One region of the Variovorax sp. LARHSF232 genome, then DNA from elsewhere that is predicted to be linked to it. Evidence: predicted binding sites of a transcription regulator. Region 1 holds the regulator's gene; each other region holds the start of a gene.
The links. The regulator sigma-54, encoded in region 1, starts transcription at its own class of promoters, with help from an activator protein. The targets are predictions, from matches to a motif close to TGGCANGNAANCTGCTTT.

Region 1 (5,649 bases):
AGGCTCGGACAGCGCCACCACGTCCGGCGGCTCGACGTCGGCCGCCGCGGCTGCCGCAGTGGCCGAAAAGCAGACGCCCCAGAAGACAGCCGCCAAGGCGTTGAAGGAGGCCGCGGTCTACATGGACGAAACGGTGTCCTACCGCGGCGGCTACGTCTGGTCCTATTCGCCCGACCTGACGCAGACCTTCGGCGAGATGGAAGCCAAGCGCACCATGTGCTGGATCCAGCCGCCCGGCACCCCCTCGGTGGGCCATGTGTACCTCGACGCCTACCACGCCACCGGCCAGGAGCGCTTCTACGAGGCGGCCGAGCGCACCGCGCTGGCCGTGGCCGCAGCCCAGCATCCGGCCGGCGGCTGGAACTACATCTTCGATTTCGCCGGCGAGGAATCGCTCAAGCACTGGTACGAGACCATCGGCGCCAACGGCTGGCGGCTGGAGGAATTCCAGCACTACTACGGCAATGCCACTTTCGACGACGCCGGCACCGCCGTGGCCTCGCAGTTCATGCTGCGGATGTACCTGGAGAAGAAGGACCCGCGCTTCCTGGCACCGTTGCAAAAGGCCATCGGATTCATCCTGGCCGCCCAGTTCGGGCCGGAGTTCGGCATTGCCGGCGGTGGCTGGCCGCAGCGCTTCCCGCATTTCGCCGGCTCGATCACGTCGATGCCGCTGCCCAACCCGCAGCAGCTGCCGGCGGGCGCGCGCGCCGGCATGGAAGACGGCGACTACACCCTGCACGTCACCTTCAACGACGACGTGATGGGCGAGAACATCAAGTTCCTCACCATGTGCATCGTCGCCCTGGGCGAGACGCGGCTGGTGGAGCCGATCACGCGCGCCATGGACTGCATGCGCCTGATGCAGAACCCCGGGCCGCAGGCCGGCTGGAGCCTGCAGCACTTGTCGCGCATCACGGGCGGGCGCAATGCCGGCGAGCCGGCCGGCGCGCGCAGCTACGAGCCGCGCTCGCTGGCCACGCACACGACGCAGACCAACATCCAGCAGCTGTTCAACTACTTCACCCTGACCGGTGATCGCAAGTACCTGCAGCGCATTCCCGAAGCCATCGCCTGGCTCAAGACGGTGCCGCTGCCGGCCAACGCGGTGCAGCTCAATCCGCTGCTGGCCGGCCGCACGCATCCCACCTTCGTGGAGCTGGGCAGCAACGAGCCGCTGTACGTGCATCGCTACGGCTCCAACATCCACAACGGCGCCTACTTCTACGACAAGGACATCACCAACACCGTGAGCCACTACTCGGCCGGCCGCGCCATCAACATCGCCAGCCTGGAGTCGAGGTACAACACGCTGGCGTCGATGAGCGACGCGGCGGTGGCGGAACTGGTGGCGCGCTCGCCGCTGCGCAGCACGCAGCCGCGCGAGCTGCCCAAGTACTTCTCGATCCGCGAGGTCGACTTCCCGGACCTGTTCCTGGGCGCCAAGATGACGACGCCGGTGGTGCCGCAATCGGAGGTCGACACCCTGATCGACGAGCTGGGCACCAAGCACTACTGGACCGCGCCCGTGCCCGAAATCGTGAATCCCTTCCGCGGCCCCGGACCGTCCACGCCCTACACCGGCACCGCCTACCGCAGCAAGCATGTCGGCGATGTCTACGACACCTCGCCCTACCCGGCCGACAACCCGCCCGAGATCGAGCCGTATGTGAAGCGGGAGAAGCCGCAGTTCATCGTCACGTCGGACTTCATTCGCCGCATGGGCCGGCTGATCTCGTTCATCGCGCCGGCGGCCTGACACCGCCCGGGCACGCCGGTCAAAGTGCCTTGCGCAAATTGGCCGGCGCGATGCGCAGCGCCTCGCGGTACTTGGCGACCGTGCGGCGCGCGCATTCGATACCCTGCTCCTTGAGCATGTCCGACAGTTGGCTGTCGGACAGCGGCTTCTTCAGGTCTTCCGAGCCGACGAACTGCTTGATCAGCGCGCGCACCGCGGTGCTGGAGGCATTGCCACCGGTCTCGGTGCCCAGCGCCGAGCCGAAAAAGTACTTGAGCTCCACCGTGCCGAAGGGCGTGGCCATGTACTTTGCGGTGGTCACGCGGCTGATGGTGGATTCGTGCAGGCCCAGCTCGTCGGCGATCTCGCGCAGCACCAGCGGGCGCATGGCCAGTTCGCCGTGCACGAAAAAGCTCTTCTGGCGCTCGACGATGGCATTGGACACGCGAAGGATGGTGTCGAAGCGCTGCTGGATGTTCTTGATGAACCAGCGCGCCTCCTGCAGCCGCTGGCTCAGCGCCTGGCTGCCCTCGCCCTTGTGGGCCTTGAGCGCACCGGCGTAGATGTCGTGCACGCGCAGGCGCGGCATCACGTCAGGGTTGAGCTGCACCCGGAACTTGACGTTGGTGCCGCTGCCCAGGCGGGTAACGATCACGTCGGGCACCACCACGTTGCGCTCCACGTTGACAAAACGCCGGCCCGGCTTAGGCTCCAGCCGCGCGATGAGCTGCATGGCGGCGCGTACCTTGTCTTCGCTCGAGCGCGTGAGCGTGGCCAGGCGCTTGAAGTCGCGCCGCGCCAGCAGGGTGAGCGGTTGCTTGCAGACGGCCAGGGCGGTCTTGCGCACCTCGGCATGCGGCTCGTCCTCGTGCTCGCTGGCCAGGCCGCGCAGCTGGATCGCCAGGCATTCGCCCAGGTCGCGCGCGCCGACGCCCGCCGGCTCCAGGCTCTGCAGCAGGCCCAGCGCCATCTGGAAGCGGTGCACCAGGTCGTCGAACTGGTCGTTGTCGTCGCCGGCCAGGCCCGAGGCCAGGGCGGGCAGCGAGTCTTCCAGGTAGCCGTCCTCGTTGAGCGACTCGATCAGGAAGCGCAGTGCGGCGCGGTCAACTTCGGACAGCCGCAGGCTCAGCGCCTGCCGGTGCAAAAAGTCTTGCAGCGATTCCTGGCTGCGCGCCAGCTCGGTGGCGTCGGCGGCCTCGTCGTTGCCCAGGTTGTTGTTGCGCGCCGGGGCGTCGCTGCCCCATTCGCTGTCGTCCGGCGCCATGTCGACGCTGCCGTCGCCTTCCCAGTCGGGCTCGGCATCGGCGATGTCGGCGGGCGCGTCGGCGGCCGTGACTTCGGCGTCTTGCGCCGCAATGGTGCTGACGCCGTCCTGGCCGTTCATCAGCGCCAGGCCCGCCGCCTCCTCGTCGCGCACGTCGCGCGCGGCCGTCGCATCCTCGGCCGCGAGGCCGAATTCCTCGCGCGGCGCTTCCTCGGCGCTGCGCTCGAGAAAGGGGTTCTCGTCGAGCATCTGCTCGACTTCCTGCGACAGCTCGAGCGTGGACAACTGCAGCAGCCGTATCGACTGCTGCAATTGCGGAGTGAGCGCGAGATGCTGCGATACGCGCAGCGACAGGCCTTGCTTCATGGACGTGTTCGCGCAGCCTTCTTACATGCGGAAGTGTTCGCCGAGGTACACCCTGCGCACGTCGGCGTTTTCGACGATTTCCGTGGGCGTTCCCTGTGCCAGCACATGCCCGTCGCTGATGATGTAGGCGTGGTCGCAGATGCCCAGCGTCTCGCGCACGTTGTGGTCGGTGATGAGCACGCCGATGCCGCGCTCCTTCAGGAAACTGATGATGCGCTGGATCTCGATCACGGCGATCGGGTCGATGCCGGCGAAGGGCTCGTCCAGCAGGATGAAGCGCGGCTGCGTGGCCAGTGCGCGGGCGATCTCCACGCGCCGCCGCTCGCCGCCCGACAAGGCCAGCGCGGGTGAGTCGCGCAGGTGGTCGACGCGCAGGTCGGTCAAGAGCTCTTCCAGCCGCTCTTCCATGCGCGCCTTGGACAGCGGCTGCAGCACGCCGCGCTCGTCCGGCTCGCGCTGCAGCTCGAGCACGGCGCGCACGTTGTCGGCCACGTTGAGCTTGCGAAAGATCGAGGCCTCTTGCGGCAGGTAGCTCAGGCCCATGCGCGCGCGGCGGTGGATCGGCATGTGCTCGATGGCTTCGCCGTCGATGCTGATCAGGCCGTCGTCGGCGCGCACCAGCCCGACGATCATGTAGAAGGAGGTGGTCTTGCCGGCGCCGTTGGGGCCCAGCAGGCCCACCACCTCGCCTTTTTGCACGTCCAGCGAGACGTCCTTCACCACCGTGCGGCTGCCGTAGTTCTTCTTGAGGCCGCGCGCCTGCAGCCTGCTGGCGCCGTTGCGGCCGTCGCTCGAGGACGCTTCCATGCCTGCGCGATCGATCACTTGCTGCCTCCGCCACCCAGCGTGGTGCTGGGACGCAGGCCCTTGCCGGGCGCAGGCGCAGGCGCCTGCTTGCCGCCCGCCGGCGCGCCCGCCTCGGCCCGCGGCGCCAGCACGGCGCGCACCCGGCCGCCGTCGGCATTGCTGCCGCCAGGCGCCTGCGGCGCGCCGTTCACGCTGAAGGTGTCGTTGCTCTGGTCGTAGACGATCAGCGCGCCGGTGGTTTCGTCGTTCACCTTGGCGCCGACCAGGCGGCGCATCACCGCACGCCGCACGAACTTCACGTTGTCGGCACGGCTGTCGTATTCGATGACTTCGGATTCGCCTTCGATCCACTCGTCGCTGCCGGGCTCGCCGTCGCGCTTTTGCTTGAAGTAGGCCAGCTTGCCGGGCGCCGCCGTGACCACGCCGTACTGGTAGCCCTCCGGGTCCTGCCGCACGTCGATGCGGGCGCCGCGAATGACGATGGTGCCCTTGGTCACCACCACGTTGCCGTTGAACACGCTTTCCTGTTTCAGGTCGTCATAGCGCATCGCATCGGCTTCGATGTTCATCGGCTTGTTGCGGTCAGCCTTTTCGGCCTGCGCCGGGCCGGCACCGGCCAGCGCCAGCACGCAAAAAAGAACGGCGCCGCCAAGCCGGTGAAGGACGTTGGCAGAGAAAGGGAGAATGGAGGGAAATGTCATAGGGCACGAAACTTGCTCTCGACAGATTGTAGGGGGCAAATGCGACGCCCCCGACGAAAAAGCCCGCCGAAGCGGGCTTTGCGGATGCACCGGGCGGGGCCGGTCAGAAGCTTCTCAGGCCTTGCGAGCTTCGCCGATCAAATAGTCGGTGATCTGCAGGGCGCGGTCCAGGTTGCGGGCCAGTTCGCCGTCCACGTAGTAGCGGCCGGCCACGCCCAGCGCCGGCACGCCGCCGACCTGGTAATCGTTGGTGAGCTGGGCCGCCCGCTTGACCTTGCCGGAAACGGTGAAGGACTTGTACATCTCGGCAAACTTCTGGCCGTCCAGGCCGGGCTGCTTGCCGGCCCAGTCCAGCACGGCGGCATCGCCGAAGATCGGCTGGCGCTGCTTGTGGATGGCGTTGAAGAGGGGCATCTGGAACTCGTCCACCTTGCCCAGCGCCTCCAGCGTGTAGTACAGGCGTTGCTTGCTTTCCACGTCATTGCCGACAAAGGGCACGGGCACCCGGCGGAAGGCCACGTGCGCGGGCAGCTTCTTGACCCAGGCCTCCAGGGTCGGCTCGAACTGCGCGCAGTGCGGGCAGTTGTACGAGAAGAATTCGACCACCTCGACCTTGCCGGCCGGCGCATCGACCGGCGCGGGCTTCTTCAGTGCGACGTAGTCGGTGCCGGCCTTGAAGGCGCCTTGCGCCCGGGCGGCAGTGCTGGCCACGAACGGCGCCAAACCGACGGTTGCGGCGGCCAGCGAAAAGTCACGACGTTTCATAAAGATGT
Region 2 (5,649 bases), on a different contig from region 1:
CGTGGTCCGTGAATTCTTCCATCGCGATGATGAACGCGTGAAGACCAGCCGCTCTCGTTGGTTATGTATTGAACCTATATTCAGGAAGGCAGGCAGAAATGTGCCACTCGAATAAGCGATAAGTTCGCAAGAACCGGACCATAAAAATAGCGTCGCCTTCCACCGTGTCCAACACGCCCGGCATCCTCAAGATCACAGGCCCCGAGTCGGCGCCCTACGTTCTGGGCCAGCCCATTTTCGTCTACGACCGCGACGTGCTGCTGGCCACGCTCGACCCGGTGCCGGTCCGCAAGAATGGCACCGAGATCCACATCGAAGCCTTCAAGCCGGCACGCACCGTGCGCCGGGAACGCCGCCACATCGGCCGCCTGATCTTCCTGGAGATCTGCGCCTTCATCGCCGAAAACTTTCCGCAGATCCAGGCGGTCAGCTTCATCTTTTCGCGCCAAGTCGACGCGCTGGGCGGCGGTGCCGAACAGGCGGCGGCCCGCTCCGAAACCATGTCGCGCATCGGCGCGCTCGACGTCCGCATCGCGCCCAAGGCCGACGCGCGGCCGGGGCATTTCGTGGTGTCGGGCATCTGGGCCTATAGCGAGGGAAACTATGCAGCACTGAAGCGGGTGCTGGAAGAAGAGCGTGCGCTTTATCGCGAATGGCCGATCGGCACGCGGCGGCGCGAACATGGCGGCGTGGTCGCCAGGCTGCGCCGCCTGGTGTCCCGGCGCGCCTAGGGCCTGTTCACACGTTGTGAACAGGCCCTCGCGTCCTTTTCAGCGCGCGCCCCGACGGCCATGACGGCAAGCCTCTTCCACGACGACGAACTCATCACGCTTGCACCCGGCGCCGTGTTGCTGCGCGGCGCTGCCCTGCCCGACGAGACGGCCATCCTCGCCGCCGTGCACGAGGTGCTGGCACAGGCGCCGCCGCGCCACATGGTGACGCCCGGCGGCTTCACGATGTCGGTGGCCGCGAGCAATTGCGGCCGACTCGGCTGGGTGAGCGACCGGACCGGCTACCGCTACCAGGCGCACGACCCCGAAAGCGGCCGCCCCTGGCCCGCCATGCCGCCCTGCCTGGCGCGATTGGCCCGCGAGGCGGCCGCCCGGGCCGGCTTCGACGGCTTCGCGCCGGACGCCTGCCTCTTCAGCGTCTACCAGCCCGGCGCGCGCCTCAGCCTGCACCAGGACAAGGACGAGCGCGAAGCGGCAGCGCATCCCCTGGTCTCGTTGTCGCTGGGCCTGCCCGCCACCTTCCAGCTCGGCGGCCTGGCGCGCGCCGACAAGACGCTCAAAGTGCCCGTGGTCCACGGCGACGTGCTGGTCTGGGGCGGCGCCTCGCGCCTGCGCTACCACGGCGTGGCGACGCTGCCCGACGGCGAGCATCCGCGGCTGGGACGCCGGCGCGTCAACCTGAGCTTTCGCCAGGCCGGCTGATCGCCGCCGCCGGGACTGCGCATCGTTGCGGTGCGCACCATCAGGCGGCAAGCTGCACCATGCTTGCGCGTTTGGCACCAATATTGCTTTCTATCGGCGCACGACTTCTTCATTGAGGTCAACACGCACCATTCAAGAGCAATATCGGCACCAATATTCATGGACGCACTAACTCAGGGCGCAAACGCACTTTTCATTCTTCTCGGCGCCATCATGGTCCTGGCCATGCACGCGGGCTTCGCCTTTCTGGAGCTTGGCACCGTGCGCAAGAAGAACCAGGTGAATGCACTGGTCAAGATCCTGGTGGATTTCTCGGTGTCCACCGTCGTGTACTTCGCGGTCGGCTATGGCGTGGCCTACGGCACCCATTTCTTCGTCGGCGCCCAGGAGCTGGCCAAGCAGAGCGGCTATGAGCTGGTGAAGTTCTTCTTCCTCCTGACCTTTGCCGCGGCCATTCCGGCCATCATTTCGGGCGGCATCGCCGAGCGCGCCAAGTTCTGGCCGCAATTGATCGCCACCGCGGTGATCGTCGGCGTCGTCTATCCGCTGTACGAGGGCATCGCCTGGAACAAGGCCTTCGGCATCCAGGCATGGATCGCCTCGGCCACCGGCGCCGAATTTCACGACTTCGCCGGCTCGGTGGTGGTGCATGCCATGGGCGGCTGGCTGGCACTGCCCGCCGTGCTGCTGCTGGGTGCACGGCGCAACCGCTACCGCGGCGACGGCTCGCTGAGCGCGCATCCGCCCTCCAGCATTCCCTTCCTGGCGCTGGGCGCCTGGATCCTGTGCGTGGGCTGGTTCGGCTTCAACGTGATGAGCGCGCAGACCCTGGACAAGATCTCCGGCCTGGTGGCAGTCAACTCGCTGATGGCCATGGTCGGCGGCACCCTGGTGGCGTTGGCGCTGGGCAAGAACGACCCGGGCTTCGTGCACAACGGCCCCCTGGCCGGCCTGGTGGCCGTGTGCGCCGGCTCCGACCTGATGCATCCGCTGGGCGCGCTCGTCACCGGAGGCATCGCCGGCGCCATCTTCGTCTGGATGTTCACGCTGACCCAGAACAAGTGGAAGGTGGATGACGTGCTGGGCGTGTGGCCGCTGCATGGCCTGTGCGGCGCCTGGGGCGGCCTGGCGGCCGGTATCTTCGGCCAGCAGGCGCTGGGCGGACTGGGCGGCGTGAGCTTCATGGCCCAGTTGATCGGCGTGGTGATCGGCGTGGCCTGGGCCCTGATCGCCGGCGGCGCCGTCTACGGCACCCTCAAGGCCACGCTGGGCCTGCGCCTTTCGCACGAAGAGGAATACGTGGGCGCCGACCTGTCGATCCACCACATCACCGCCACGCCAGAACGCGAAGCCAATTGGTAGCCTCCCGGCTTTTCACTTCGCTTCGCTGCGTGTAATTCGCCACCTCCCGAGGAGGGGACCTCACCAGCGGCCCGGCGAAGCCGGTTCCGCGGTGTGGGGCTGGCGGGCGGGTGGGCTGCCTTCTTCTTCAACGCATCAGGTAGTCGGCCAGGGCGCGGAAGGCGGGCAGCATCACGGGGTCGCTGGCGGCGTTGGCCGCTTGAGGCGCGGAGGCGAAGCGGGCGATGACCATTTCGGCCTTGGGATCGATGTAGATGGTCTGGCCATGCACGCCCCGCGCCGCAAAGGCGCCGTGATCGTCGTGCGAAACCCACCACATGTCGCGATAGCTCCAGCCCGGCAAGGTGGCGTAGCCGGCCTTGGCAAACACCTCGCGGTTGCCGCCCTGGCGGATGTCGTCGATGGCGGCCTTGGGCACGATGCGCTGGCCATTGAATGCGCCACCCAGGCGCATCATTTCGCCGAAGCGGGCCATGTCGCGCGTGGTCAGCTGCAGGCCGCCGCCGGCGAAGGCGGTGCCGCTGGAATCGACGGCGATCATGGCGTCGCGCTCGGCCCCCAGCTTTTGCCAGATGCGCTCGGACAACAGCTCGCCGACCGACTTGCCGCTGGCGCGCCGCACCAGCCAGCCGGCCACGTCGGCGTTCACGGTCTGGTAGGCAAAGGCCTGGCCGGGCTCGCGCTCGCGTTCCACGGTCCTCGCGTGGTCGTAGAAGCCCTGCGGACCGGCATAGCCGGGCGGGCGCGGCAGCACGCTGCCGGCGCGCACATAGGGCCAGATCTCCGCTTTGGGGTCGGCATAGTTCTCGGAGAACTTGATGCCGGTCGTCATGTCCAGCACCTGGCGCACGGTTGCATCGCCGAAACCCGAATCCTTCAGCTCGGGGATGTAGTGCGCCACCTTGGCGGCCGGATCGAGCTTGCCCTCGGCCACCAGCATCTCGCCCAAGGTGCCGACCAAGGACTTGGTGACCGACATCACGATGTGCCGCGTGTGCGGCGTCATCACGCCGAAGTAGCGCTCGTAGACGATGCGGCCCTTGTGCAGCACCACCACGGAATCGGTGTAGTTGCTGGCCAGCGCTTGCTGCCAGCTCATGATGGCACCGCCGCCCACCGGGAAGGTGATGGCATTGATGTCGCCGCGCTCGGCGCGCGGCAGCTCGGCCACCGGCCCGTCGCCACGCCAGATCTCGGACGAGGGCACGAACTGGCTCCAGTGCGCAAAGGACCAGCGCGTCTGCGGGAACTTGTAGAAACTGCCGTCGACGTAGCGCACGGTCTTCTCGGGCGCGGGCGGCGTGCCTTGCATCCAGCCCATGCGAACCGGGTCGCTGGCGGCCGGATCGGGCACTTGCGGTGCCTGGGCGAAGGTGGCGCGAGCCGCCAGGGCGGCGGCGGCAATGATGGCGAATCTTCTTCTTGTCATAGTCTTCCTCTCCTTGAAATCTTTCGGGGCCCGGTCGCGCAGCATGGCTGCGCCCCGGCGGCGAGGCAGCCGGGGCGGCGTGCGGCGGAAAACTCAGGCCGGCAGCGCGCGCTGCAGCAGCGCATCGACGTCGATGCCGCGCGTGTCCACGGCGCCGACCACGCGGCCCCATTGCGGATCGAGCCGGGTGGCGATGAAGGCGTCGGCCGCAAAGGCCGGCGCGTGCTGGCGCATCAAGGTGGCCTGGGCGGCCAGCACCAGGCGCTGCGCGAAGCGGCGGCCCAGGCCCTCCAGCGCATCGGGCGGCGTGGCCAGCAGGTCGCGCAAGGCCTGCAGCTCGCCGGCGATGCGGGCATCGCCCTGGGCATTGCGCTGCAGTTCATCCAGCAGCTCGAAGGCCGCCTGCGGCTCGCGGCCGATGGCGCGCATCACGTCCAGGCACATCACGTTGCCCGAGCCTTCCCAGATGGAATTGACCGGCGCCTCGCGGAACAGTCGGGCCATCGGGCCGTTGTCCACGTAGCCGTTGCCGCCGAACACCTCCATGGCTTCGCCGGTCACCTCCACCGCGCGCTTGCACACCCAGAACTTGGCGGCCGGCGTCATGACGCGCTTCCACGCGCGCTGCGCCGGATCGTCGCCGTTCTCGTAGGCCTGCGCCAGACGCATGGCCAGCACCGTCGCGGCCTCGCTTTCCAGCGCCAGGTCGGCCAGCACGCCGCGCATGAGCGGCTGGCGAACCAGCACGTTGCCGAAGGCCTTGCGCTGGCGCGCATAGGCGATGGCCTGCACCGCGGCCTGGCGCAGCATGGCGGCGCTGCCGATCACGCAGTGCAGGCGGGTGTAGGTGGCCATCTCGATGATGGTCGGGATACCGCGGCCCTCTTCGCCCAGCAGGATGCCCCAGGCGTCCTGGAACTCCACCTCGCTGCTGGAGTTGCTGCGGTTGCCCACCTTCTCCTTGAGGCGCTGGATGTGCACCGGGTTCTTGGTGCCATCGGGTTTCCAGCGCGGCACGAAGAAGCAGGACGGACCGCCGTCGGCGGTGCGCGCCACCACCAGGTGAGCGTCGCACATGGGCGCCGAGAAGAACCACTTGTGGCCGCGAATCAGGTATTCGCCGCCGCGCCCGCCCGCGCCGATGGCCGTGGCGGTGGTGGTGTTGGCGCGCACGTCCGAGCCGCCCTGCTTTTCGGTCATGCCCATGCCGATCCAGATGGACGACTTCTGCTCGATCGGCAGATCGCGCGCATCGTAGGTGCTGCTCATGAGCTTGTCGCCGTAGGTGGCCCACAGGCCCGGCTCCTTGCGCAGCACCGGGATGGATGCCTGCGTCATCGACAGCGGGCACATGGAACCGGCCTCGACCTGGCCTTCCATGTAGAAGTGCGCCGCCCAGGCGGTCCAGCGGCCGCGCTGCTGCGG
Region 3 (5,649 bases), on a different contig from region 1:
CAGAAACGGTGCACTCATGCACTGCGGCTCCGCTGGGTCATGCTCGCGCATCCGGAAATACTTAAAGTCGGCGTGCAGGCGCGGCAGGACGTCGGGGTGGTGCTCTAGCAGCCAGTTGTATCCGCTGATGACGCTGAACGCGCGACTCAGTCCGCCAGACTTGGGCTCCTGCAGCATGAGCAGGCCAACATATTGCGGCGGCAGCGGCGTGTTGGCCCCGTCGTTGTGGAACTCCAGGAGCTCGCGCGATGTGGAGCCGCGGGCTGCCGATCCGGCCTTCATCGGAATGCCGGCATCCTTGACATCGGCCATCATGTTTCCGTTGTGCTTCTGCGCAACGGGCCGTCCGAGAAGGGACGAGACCACCCAGTACACAGCGCGCGCCTCGTCCGTCGACATCCGCTCGGTCGGCAAGCGATTGAGCACGCAGATGCCGATGCCCTGGTCCAGGGTCGTGCGGACGGGGCCCTCCATGAACGCTCTGGTTCTTCCCAGGGCGAATTGCGAGGGCGACAAGGTCTGAAAGGGGCCAGGCGAGCGCCGGATGGATTCGAGCATGACCAGGATTTCTTCAGTGACTTCCTTCGGCACCGGGAGGAGCCATGACGACTCCGCGAGAGAGTCCAGGGTCCAGGCCATCGGGCCTTCAATTTTGGTGGCGGGCATCGAATCGACAGTGGCGTTCATGCGTTTCCTGAGGGGTGTATTTGCGATGCCTGAACGATAGGGCGGCCTGCGCATTTCTCTGCGTCGCGTACAGGCCATTCGATAGCGATGCAAGGCCAAGGTGTCGCCCGGCCAGGGGTCCGCATGTGTCCGATTTGCGTTAGCGCCGGCGGGCCTGCGTGGGCATCATGTGCCGTGGGAACTTCCCTCGTCGACCCCATGACGCATTGCGGCGCCCAACCCGCTGACGCAGCAGTGCCCGGGAGATCGCGCGAATGTCCACCTCACTCGGAGAGAAGCCGATGAACGCCTGTCTCGCGCGCCTGATCCTTGGCGCGACCACCGCCGCCCTGGCGATGTGCGGCCCCGCGGCTGCGCAGGAGGGAAAGATCATGAAGATCGTCGTCATCACTGCGGCAGGTGGCGCCGGCGACTTCATGGCCCGCTACGTCGCCGAGCGTCTGGGGACGAAGACCGGAAGAACGGTCGTGGTCGAGAATCGCCCTGGTGCCGGAGGCAACATCGCCTCCGCGCTGGTCGCGCGTTCCGCCAACGACGGGACGACCGTGCTGCTCACGTCGAACAACCACACCGTCAACCCGCAGATCTTCAGCAAGGCGGGATACGACGCCTTCAAGGACTTCACGCCGGTCACCCAGCTCACGCGAGGCCCGGTCGTTCTTGCGGTCGGACCGGGCAGCCAGGCCAGGACATTGCGCGAGTTCGTCGACGCCAGCAAGCTCAACGCGGCGAATGGCAGCTATGCCACCTACGGCATCGGCGGTGCGGCCCATCTGGTGGGAGAAATGCTGAGCAGGGCCTCCGGAGCGGGTCTGCAGCACGTCGCCTACCGGGGAGCGGCCCCGGCGCTCACCGATACCATCGCCGGCCAGGTCCCGGCGGTCATCGTCTCGCTTGCTGCGGCAAGCGCCTACATCAAGTCAGGGCAGCTGCGTCCTTTGGCGGTGTCCTCGGCTGCGCGCTGGCCGGGCGCGACATTCATTCCCACCATCGCCGAGAGCGGGTGGAAAGATGCGGTCTACGACATCTGGATCGGCATCGTCGCGCCGGCCGGCACACCGGCCGATGTCGTGAGCCAGTTGAACAAGGACATCTCCGAGATCGTGAAGACGCCCGAGGCGCGCGAGACCTTTGCCAGGCAGGGCATGGAGCCGGTGGGAAGCAGCGCCGCGGAATTCGATGCCTATCTCAGGAAGGAAGCCGCCACGATGGAGCAGATCATCAAGGCGAACAAGATCACTGCGGATTGACGTTTCCTTCGGTGCCTCGGTGAAGGCAGTCGCCGCTTTCGCGCAAGACGGCTCGGGCGAAGTACTGGAAGGTCAGGCTGATGATCTCCGGCTTCAGCAGGAAATCCCGCGACTCGCGCGCCAGCTCGGGTTTCACCGGCGTGATCGAGCCGAGCGCGGCGGCGCGCAGCTGAGCTGCTGCAGCCTGTTCCAGCCAGAGCGCCAGTACGGCCGCCTCCTCGATGCTGGCCCCAGCGGTCAGCAGCCCATGGTGGGCTAGCAGCAGCGTCTTCTTGCTGCCAAGCGCCTGCGAGATGATGGAACCTTCGTCGTCGGCAATCGGCAGACCGGGCCAATCGGCCAGGTAGGCGCAGTTGTCGAACAACGGGGTCGCGTCCATGTGCGAGACGACAAGTGCCTGGCCGGTCATGGACAGGGCCGATGTCGCCGGCGGGTGCGTGTGCACGATGCTCTGGACATCCGGACGCGCGCGATAGACCCAGAGGTGGAAGCGCGTTGCGGGGTTGGGAAGCGATGTGCCGTCGAGCGGACGCAAGTCGTCGTCAACCAGGATCAGGTCGTCGATCATGGCCTCGTCGGCGCCGATGCCGAACTTCAGCGTCCAGTACGTCCCCGGGTCCACGCCGCGTGCGCTGATCTGGCCTGCGAGCCCACCGTGCCAGTGACCGGCGGCACCGAGCATTCGGCAGGCCAGGACCAGCTTTTCATCGAGCGGCCGGGTATCGAGCTGCACCTTGCGTGCGATCTCCTCGTCAACCCGATCTCGGGTCGCATTCTTGCTGTTCATGGTGTTTCCTTCTTGGATCTGGCATCCGCCGGGGATGGCGGCGACGAATGGACAACAAGTTGCCCAGCCCGTTCATTCGAGCATATGCCGTTTCCGCGAGTCAATCCTGGAATCGGACAGTTTGCGTGCGACAGACATCGGGGTAAGTCGCATCTGGACAACCTGTTGTTCGATGGCACACAGTTTGCTTGACGTCGCTGTGCTCTTGCAGGAATTCAGGGCATGCCCATCAACCATTGGAAAGAGGTCGTGCGATGAATGCAACGCAGGTCGAGCTGGTGCAAGGCAGCTTCAGGAAAGTCGCCCCGAATGCGAGTGAAGTCGGCGCTTTGTTCTATCAGAAGCTGTTCGAGCTGGCGCCGCAATTGCGGCCGATGTTCAAAGGCGAAGTTTCGGTTCAGCAAGACAAGCTAATGGCGACGCTACGCTACGTCGTCGAGCGGCTCGACGCGTTGCCGACCATCATGCGTGACGTGCAGGAGTTGGCCGCGAGGCATGTGGGCTACGGCGTCCGCCCGGAACACTATGCGCTGGTCGGTGCTGCCCTGCTTGCGACCCTGGAAGAAGGCCTGGGTGCCGATTTCGACGCCAGGACGAAGCAGGCGTGGGAAGCCGCGTACGACCTCCTGTCCGGCGCGATGACGCGCAGCGCGTACCTATGACGCGAAGGGCCGGCGCAAGTCGGCACCTTGTCGGTGCAAGGCATGGCAGAACGAGCCGATGCGCGACTGAATGGTGCGAGGCCGCGGGCGCGCTTGCCTGGCGCGCTTGTTGCGATTGCTTCGGGGAGAGAGCTTCCGTGGTGAGTGTGTCCAACTGAACCAGGAGATTCATATGCGTTACTTGCATTCCTTGTCTTCGGCCACACCGTCGAAGGTCGCGGCACTGGCGCAGGATGGACGATCCGCGCGCGACGCAGGCTGAGGCTTGGCCCATCGCCAGCACCGGACGAATGCCCATGCCTGGACTTGCTGTTGACGAGCAGAGCTTCTGCGTCAGCTCGGAAATGTGCGGCGCCAATCTGTTCTTTCCGCCGCACACGCACCCTACGCTCCAAGTCGTGTTCAGCCTGGATGGGACGCTGACGGCATCCACCACGTCGAGCGAGTGGCGCGCGCCGCCGCACTCCATGGTCTGGATACCGCCCCACCGGCAGCACGGCCTTGCGGTGGCGCGCCCCTGCAAGGTCTTCTGCATTCACCTCTCGACCCACGGACTGGAGGCGTTGGACGATTGCAGTGTTTCGCCGGTGTCGACACTGGTTATCGAACTCGTGGGGTATCTCGCGCGCTCGGATCGCTTCGTGGACCTGGCGCGGCAAGCCTGCCTGAAGGAGGTCATCCGGGAGGAGCTTCAGTGCGTGGACTCATCCGCATGCAGGATGCAATTGCCACTGGACCGCAGGGCAGCCCGCATCGCACGCGCCATCCTGGCGGAGCCCTCGAACCCTCGCACCCTGCATGAGTGGGCGAGCGAAGTCGGGGCCTGCGAGCGCACCCTGTCGCGCGTGTTCGAGCGGCAGACGGGCCTCACGTTCAAGAAGTGGCAACAAAGAAGCCGCTTGCTCAGGGCTGTTGAACTTCTGCGCCAGGGGCTGCCGGTCACGGAGGTCGCGCTGACGGTGGGCTACGAAAGCGTGAGTGCCTTCATTTCCATCTTCAGGAAGGAGTACGGCGTGACCCCCGGCACCTACGTGAACGCGCCGCGGTCAGACATCGCGAGGGGCAGGCTCCCCGCTGCAAGTGCCAGTGAGCGCAGCCAGCACACCGAGCAGCATGTCGCCGGCTGACGGAAGGGGCTGACCGCGACGCGGAGCGTGCTCGAGAATCGACGCAATATCGGAGGGCGCTCCGAAGTGCTTTGCGCGTGCGTTCATGCCAACTTTGATACTGCACCGCCGCGCGCGACGCACGGCCAAGTGCTGCACTATCGCTTGTGAAAGTGCCCTTACTGTGTCGGAAGTGAAGCGCGGCTTTGGAGCGACCAGGACGTGTAGACGCTCGCCGCTGCTCGGGGAGAGGGCATGCCCGAATGCGTGGTGGACGCAGATAAGTCGGCATGGGAATGCCACGCAATTTGCAGACGTGTATCGGCTGTGCTGGACGCCAAGTTTCCGCCTGGGAGCTCTCGTATCCCAACACAGGCGTCCCACCCCTGTACAGCGCGATTCATCGCTTCGCTGCTCCCATATTGAAGAACGTCCTGCTGCACGGCGATGCCGAGGCACCAAGCTGGAACTAGGGGGGCAAGCAGGCGTCAGTGTTGTTCCGTGGACTGCGACACCACGGGCGCCATCGATTCCAAAACCTCATGACAAGGACAGGACTAATCGTTTGTTCGCTTGAGCGCGAAGCCCGAAACTGACTTCAACCAAAGGCCACAGGCGAACGCACAGAGCGGCGTCGCATGGAACCCGGTTGTCCATCAGTCAGAGACTTACGGAGCGCAATATGCAGCAGTACAAACTCTTCATCGGTAACGAATGGCAGACCTCGACCTCGGAGGAATGGTTCGATTCACTGGACCCGTTTTCCGGTGAACCGTGGGCCAAGCTTCCCAAAGGCAACGCCCAAGACGTCGACCGTGCGGTCGAGGCTGCCAAGGCAGCCATGAATGGCCCCTGGAGCACGATGTCGGCGACACAGCGCGGCATGTTGCTGCACAAATTGGGCGAACTCATCGACGCCAACTTGGACGTTCTGACGGAGGTGGAGGCCCGCGACAATGGAAAACTCCGCACCGAAGTGCGTGGCCAGGTTTCGTACATGGCCAAGTACTTCTACTACTACGGTGGCCTCGCCGACAAAATCCAGGGGGCCGTCATCCCGATGGACAAGCCCAAGGTCTTTAACTACACGCGCTATGAGCCTGTGGGTGTCGTCGGAACCATCACGCCTTGGAACTCGTCGCTTCTGCTGACAGCGT
Region 4 (5,649 bases), on a different contig from region 1:
GGCACCCTTACTTGAGGCCGCCGACCAGGCCGCCGACCGTGTTCAGGGTGTTGTTGACCAGGGTCGTCGTGCTGCCGGTGCCGCCCGTGCTGGTGCCGCCGCTCAAGGCCGTGGTGACGGGGGCCGTCACCGGCGCGATGGCCGTCGTGACCGGGGCCAGTGCGGTGGCCACGGGCGACGTGATGGGGGCGATGGCGGTGGTGACCGGCGCCAGCACCGTGGTCACCGGAGCCAAGGCCGTCGTCACAGGAGCCAGGCCCGCGGTCACAGGTGCCAGGGCCGTGGTGACCGGCGCCGTGGCGGTGCTCAAGCCACCCAAGGAGCCCACGCTGATCCCTGCGCCTGCCCCCACGCCGGCACCGGCTGCGATGCCGCCGCTGCCGATGCTGGCACCCGCGCCGGCACCGACACCCAGGCCTGCGGTGATCGAACCCACCACCGGGGTGAGCCCGCCGCCCGCACCGGCGCCGCTGCCGCTGGTCAGCAGGCCGCCGGCCGCGGTGACCGAGTCGCCCAGGCCCGAGGTGAGCTGGTTGCCCTGTAGAGCCCCGCCGACCTGGCTGGTCACGCCGGCCACAGGCACGCCCAGGCCCGTGCTATCGCCCAGCTGCTGCGTGGTGGCCGTCAGGGTGCGGTCGATCGGAACGATCACCTGGCTGTTGAGCCCGGTGGTGACCTGGCGCACCGCCGGGTTGTCGGTCACCGTCTGCAGCTTGCCGCCCACGCCGACGACGGTGTCACCCACCTTGTCCACCAGGCCGCCTGCGGTCGAGGTCACGGGACTGAGCGGCGTTTGCTGGCCCACGGTCGTGACCAGCGCGCCGGCGCTGGACACCGTCTGGCCGGCGCCCACCACCACCGGCGGCAGGCCGCCCAGGGTGCCGCCGACCGGATCGGTGCTCTTGCCGAGCTGGCCCAGCCCGCCGCTGACGGCGTCGCCGACCTTGTCGATGGTGTTGCCCGCGTTGGCGATGACGCCGCCCGCCGGAGTGTTCTGCCCCACACCCGACACGGCGTTGCCGACGCCGCTCACGGTTTCGCCGACGCCGCCGACGATCTGGCCGGTGGCCGAGGGCTTGAGGGTTTCGCCGCCGGTGCCGCCACCATTGCCACCGCCCGAGCCACCACCGGAGCCGCCGCCCGAGCCGCCACCGCCGACGGTGGTGCCTCCACCGCCACCGCCACTGCCGCTACCGCTACCACCATCCGCGGAGATGCCGCCGGGGGGGCCACCGCTGGTGCCGCCAAGATCGCTTTGCAGCTTGCCGCTGGAGTGGCAGGCGGCCAGGACCGCCAGCGCAGCGACGGCACTGGCCGTGCGCACGAAGGAAGCGAGTTGCGTATGGGAAAGGACTGTCATGAAGGGACCTCCTGGTTGGAACCTGCGAATTGCTGAATCGATTGAGCTTTTGTCCGACCTGGCGACGTGCGTCAGGCTGGTTCAGGATAGGTCTGGGTAACAATCCAAAACAAGTATGTGCAAAGTTCTCAAAATTGAGACAAGGTGTTCGAATGTGAAGAAATCACTCTGTCAGAAGTGCTAATCAACTTTGATGATGGACGAAAAGACTGTATAAAAATACAGTTATTCTTCCATCATGGGCCTTCTCTCCCTCTCCGCCGCTTACGTCGCTCCCGCCGGCCAACCGATCTGGCGCGGTGACGAGTTGGGCGCGGCCGACGCCGCGGCCCTGCCCACCGGCCATGCCGCGCTCGATGCGCAATTGCCCGGTGGCGGCTGGCCGGTGGGCGCGCTGACCGAGTTGCTGCAGGCCCAGCCGCAGGCGCATGCCTGGCAACTGCTGCTGCCGGCGCTGGCGCAAGTGGTGCAGCAGAAGAAGAGCGCGCCAGTGGCCCTGATCGGTGCGCCCTACGAACCCTTTGCCCCGGCCCTGGCGGCCGGCGGATTGCCGCCCGAGGCCCTGCTGTGGATCCGCTGCGAGGCCCCGGCCGCGCGCCTGTGGGCCTGCGAGCAGGCCCTGCGCTGCGCCGAGGTGGCTGCCGTGCTGGCCTGGCTGCCGCGCGCCCGGGTGGGCGAGTTGCGCCGGCTGCAGCTGGCGGCGGCGCAGCATGAGGCGCTGCTCTTCGTGTTCCGGCCCGAATCGGCGGCGCAATCGGCTTCGCCGGCGCGGTTGCGCCTGGCGCTGTCCGATGCCGGGCCGCAGCACATGGACATCCGCATCCTCAAGCGCCGCGGCCCACCGCTGGCCGCTCCGCTCACCTTGCCGGCACGCAGCGAGCGCCTGGCCGCCTTGCTGGCCGCCAGCCAGCTGCGCCGCAAGGCGCGCCAGCAGCAGGTGGGCGGTGCAGTGGTGGAGGGCGCGGCGGCGGTGGTGCGCATCGAGGCGCAGCCTTTGCCTATGAAGGAGGGCATCCATGCACTGGATCGCCTTGCGCTGGTTGCCTGACCCCCACGCTCGGCACTGCGTGTCCTCGCTGCCCCCCGAGGGGGCCGCCGGCGGCCTTGGGGCGGCCCGGCGGCCGCCGGATCTCGCCTTGCCCAGCATGGAAGCGCTGGGCTGGTGGGCCTTGCAGTTCACGCCGCGCGTTGCCTGGCTGGACGAAGCCCTGCTGCTGGAGGTTTCGGCCTGCGAGCGCCTGTGGGGTGGTCGGCTTGCGCTGATGCGCGAACTGGCGCGGCTCAACCCGGTGGCCGGCACCCGCATCCAGCAGGCCCATGGCGCCACCAGCCTGGTCGCGCTGGCGCGGCTGCGCCTGTTTGCGCGTGGCCAGCGGCCAACGCCTGATTGGCCTGCCGGCCTGCCGTTGGACACCTTGAGCGCCGCCCGCGAGCACCTCGAACTGCTGGCCCGCATGGGCTGCCGCAGCTGGGGCGATGTCGATGCCCTGCCGCGCGGCGGGCTGGTGCGGCGCTTCGGTACCGGCCTGCGCGACGCGCTCGATGCGGCCTGGGGCCGGGTGCCCGAACAGCACCGCTGGCTGCAACTGCCCGACCTGTTCGAGCAGAAGCTGGAGCTGCCCGCGCTGGCCGACAACGCCTCCGAGCTGCTGTGGTCGGCCAACCGCTTGCTGGCCAGCCTGCAGATCTGGCTACGCGCTCGCCAGCGCGGCGTGCTGGCGCTGGAGCTGCAATGGACGCTCGACCTCAAGCGCTACAACGGCGTCGACCTGCCGCGCCAGGAGCAGATCGCCGTGCGCACCGCCCAGCCCACGCAGGACATGGCGCACCTGCGCCGCCTGCTGAGCGAACGCCTGGCGCTGACCCGGCTGGGCGCGCCGGCCAACTGGATTGCACTGCGTTCGCTCGAAACCGTGCCCTGGGCCGGCGCCAGCACCAGCTTCCTGCCCGAGGACAACCGCAAGGGCGACAAGCTGCACGAGCTGGTCGAACGCCTCGGCGCCCGCCTGGGCCCGGACCAGGTGCTGATGCCGGTGGCCCAGGCCGACCACCGGCCCGAGCGCATGCAAAGCTGGAGGCGCGCCGCGCTGGCCGCATCGTCCGCTGCGCGAGCGGGCAGGAAGGCGCCGGCCAGATCCGAGGCGCAGCAGCAACAGCAGCAACAGCAATCGGGTGCCCTCTATCCCCCCTGGCTGCTGCGCGAGCCGCTGCCGCTGGAAGTTCGCGAGGGCCAGCCGCACTACCAGGGGCGCCTGGCCCGGCTGGTCGGCCCGCAGCGGGTGGAGGCCGGCTGGTGGAATGAAGGCCAGCTGGCGGTGCGCGACTACTTCATTGCCGAGAGTCCTGGTGCGGGCCTGGTGTGGGTCTTTCGCGAGCGGTCTTCGGCCTGGTTGACGGAAGAGCCAGCACGCTGGTTCCTGCAAGGCGTCTATGCCTGAACAACGCCCCCCGCGCCGCCCGCCCAAGGTGATCGCGCTGCCGCGCCGGCCGTCGCCGCCGCCACGGCAGCAGCCGGCACCCAGGCCGCCGCCTGCGCTGCCGGCCTATGCCGAGCTGCATTGCCTGTCCAACTTCAGCTTCCAGCGCGGCGCCTCGCATCCGGAAGAGTTGATCGAACGCGCTTACCGCCTGGGCTACTCGGCCCTGGCCCTCACCGATGAATGCTCGGTGGCCGGCGTGGTGCGCGCCCATGTGGGCCTGCGCGAATTGCTCGAAGCCCTGGACGAGCACGACAAGGCGCATCCCGAAGCAGCGCCACAGCCGCGCAACGAAGGCTTTCGCTTCCTGCCCGGCAGCGAGTTCGACTTCGGCAGATTCCGGCTGGTGGCGCTGGTGCATGACCTCGAAGGCTGGGGCAACCTGTGCGAGTTCATCACTGCCGCCCGCACGAGTCGCCGGGCCGCTCCCAAGACGAGTACCGAAGCCCTTCAGGGCGAAGGTTGCTTTGTGCGCGCGCCCAAGGGCGAGTACCACGTGAGCTGGGACGAGAGCGACCTCGCCTCGCTGACGCATTGCGAGATCCTGCTGGCGCCCAAGCGTTCGCCGGGCGGCCCGTCAGCGGATTTCGAAGACCTGCTGTGCGCCGATCTCACGCGCGCCCGGCAGCGCTTCGGCCCTCAGCTGTGGCTGGCGGTCGAGCTGTTCAACGAGTTCGACGACGACCTGTGGCTCGCCACCCTGCAGCGCGCCGGCGAAAAGACGGACGTGCCGCTCATCGCCAGCGGCGACGTGCACATGCACCTGCGCTCGCGCAAGCCTTTGCAGGACGTGGTCAGCGCCGTGCGCGAAGGCAAGAGCGTGGCCGAATGCGGCTTTGCGCTGCAGGGCAATGGCGAACGGCACCTGCGCGCGCGCATGCGCCTGGCCCAGCTCTACCCACCTGAATTGCTGGCCCACACGGCCGTGGTGGCGCAGCGCTGCCATTTCAACCTGGACGTGATCCGCGAGCACTACAAGTACCCGCTGGAAACCGTCGCCGGCGGCGAGACGCCGGCCCAGAGCCTGGCACGCAAGACCTGGGCGGGTGCGAATGAGAAGTTTCCGGGCGGCATCCCGCCCAAGGTGGGCAAGCAGCTCGAGCACGAGCTCACGCTCATCTGCGACATGAATTACGAGATGTTTTTCCTCACGGTGGAAGACATCGTGGCCTTTGCCAAGAGCAAGAAGATCCTGTGCCAGGGCCGCGGCTCCTCGGCCAATTCGGCGGTGTGCTTCTGCCTGGGCATCACCGCCATCAATCCGGAGACCGGCAACCTCCTGTTCGAGCGCTTCATGAGCCGCGAGCGGCGCGAGCCGCCGGACATCGACGTCGACTTCGAGCACCAGCGGCGCGAAGAGGTGATCCAGTACATCTACGAGAAGTACGGCCGCGAGCGCGCCGCCATCGCCGCGGTGGTGATCTGCTATCGATCGCGCAGTGCCCTGCGCGACGTGGGCAAGGCGCTGGACGTGGACGCGCGCCTGGTCGACGAGTTCGCCAAGGACCACTACTGGTTCAGCGACAAGGTGATGGCCGAGCGCCTGCAAGAGGCGCAGGAGCGCTGCGGCGTGACGCAAGACGCCTTCAAGCTCGTGCAGTGGATCGAGCTCACGCAAACGCTCAAGGGCTTTCCGCGGCACTTGAGCCAGCATGTGGGCGGCTTCGTGCTGACCCAATCGCGCCTCACGCGGCTGGTGCCGGTGGAGAACGCAGCCATGAAGGATCGCTCCATCATCCAGTGGGAAAAGGACGACCTGGAAGCCATGGGCATGCTCAAGGTCGACGTGCTGGCGCTGGGCATGCTTAGCGC

Region 2: a site for sigma-54 is predicted at 1,506-1,523, ahead of ACIPRI_RS12820 (ammonium transporter). Genes of this name have one in related genera too.
Region 3: a site for sigma-54 is predicted at 2,898-2,915, ahead of ACIPRI_RS26245 (globin family protein). Genes of this name have one in related genera too.
Region 4: a site for sigma-54 is predicted at 1,579-1,596, ahead of ACIPRI_RS21325 (collagen-like triple helix repeat-containing protein). Genes of this name have one in related genera too.

The regions. Positions count from the first base shown of each region.
Region 1 covers NZ_JBIXJS010000002.1:639,290-644,938, reverse strand. The annotation lists gene ACIPRI_RS08350 (pectate lyase) at 1-1,759, shown strand, start outside; gene ACIPRI_RS08345 (RNA polymerase factor sigma-54) at 1,779-3,368, opposite strand; gene lptB (LPS export ABC transporter ATP-binding protein) at 3,390-4,175, opposite strand; gene lptA (lipopolysaccharide transport periplasmic protein LptA) at 4,190-4,876, opposite strand; gene ACIPRI_RS08330 (thiol:disulfide interchange protein DsbA/DsbL) at 4,991-5,641, opposite strand.
Region 2 covers NZ_JBIXJS010000004.1:133,048-138,696, reverse strand. The annotation lists gene ACIPRI_RS12830 (hypothetical protein) at 165-731, shown strand; gene alkB (DNA oxidative demethylase AlkB) at 792-1,433, shown strand; gene ACIPRI_RS12820 (ammonium transporter) at 1,593-2,795, shown strand; gene ACIPRI_RS12815 (serine hydrolase domain-containing protein) at 2,923-4,224, opposite strand; gene ACIPRI_RS12810 (acyl-CoA dehydrogenase family protein) at 4,318-5,649, opposite strand, start outside.
Region 3 covers NZ_JBIXJS010000018.1:11,104-16,752, forward strand. The annotation lists gene ACIPRI_RS26230 (TauD/TfdA family dioxygenase) at 1-687, opposite strand, end outside; gene ACIPRI_RS26235 (Bug family tripartite tricarboxylate transporter substrate binding protein) at 969-1,937, shown strand; gene ACIPRI_RS26240 (aldolase) at 1,924-2,724, opposite strand; gene ACIPRI_RS26245 (globin family protein) at 2,979-3,386, shown strand; gene ACIPRI_RS26250 (AraC family transcriptional regulator) at 3,620-4,513, shown strand; gene ACIPRI_RS26255 (aldehyde dehydrogenase) at 5,175-5,649, shown strand, end outside.
Region 4 covers NZ_JBIXJS010000009.1:149,087-154,735, forward strand. The annotation lists gene ACIPRI_RS21325 (collagen-like triple helix repeat-containing protein) at 8-1,360, opposite strand; gene imuA (translesion DNA synthesis-associated protein ImuA) at 1,599-2,408, shown strand; gene ACIPRI_RS21335 (DNA polymerase Y family protein) at 2,377-3,798, shown strand; gene ACIPRI_RS21340 (error-prone DNA polymerase) at 3,791-5,649, shown strand, end outside.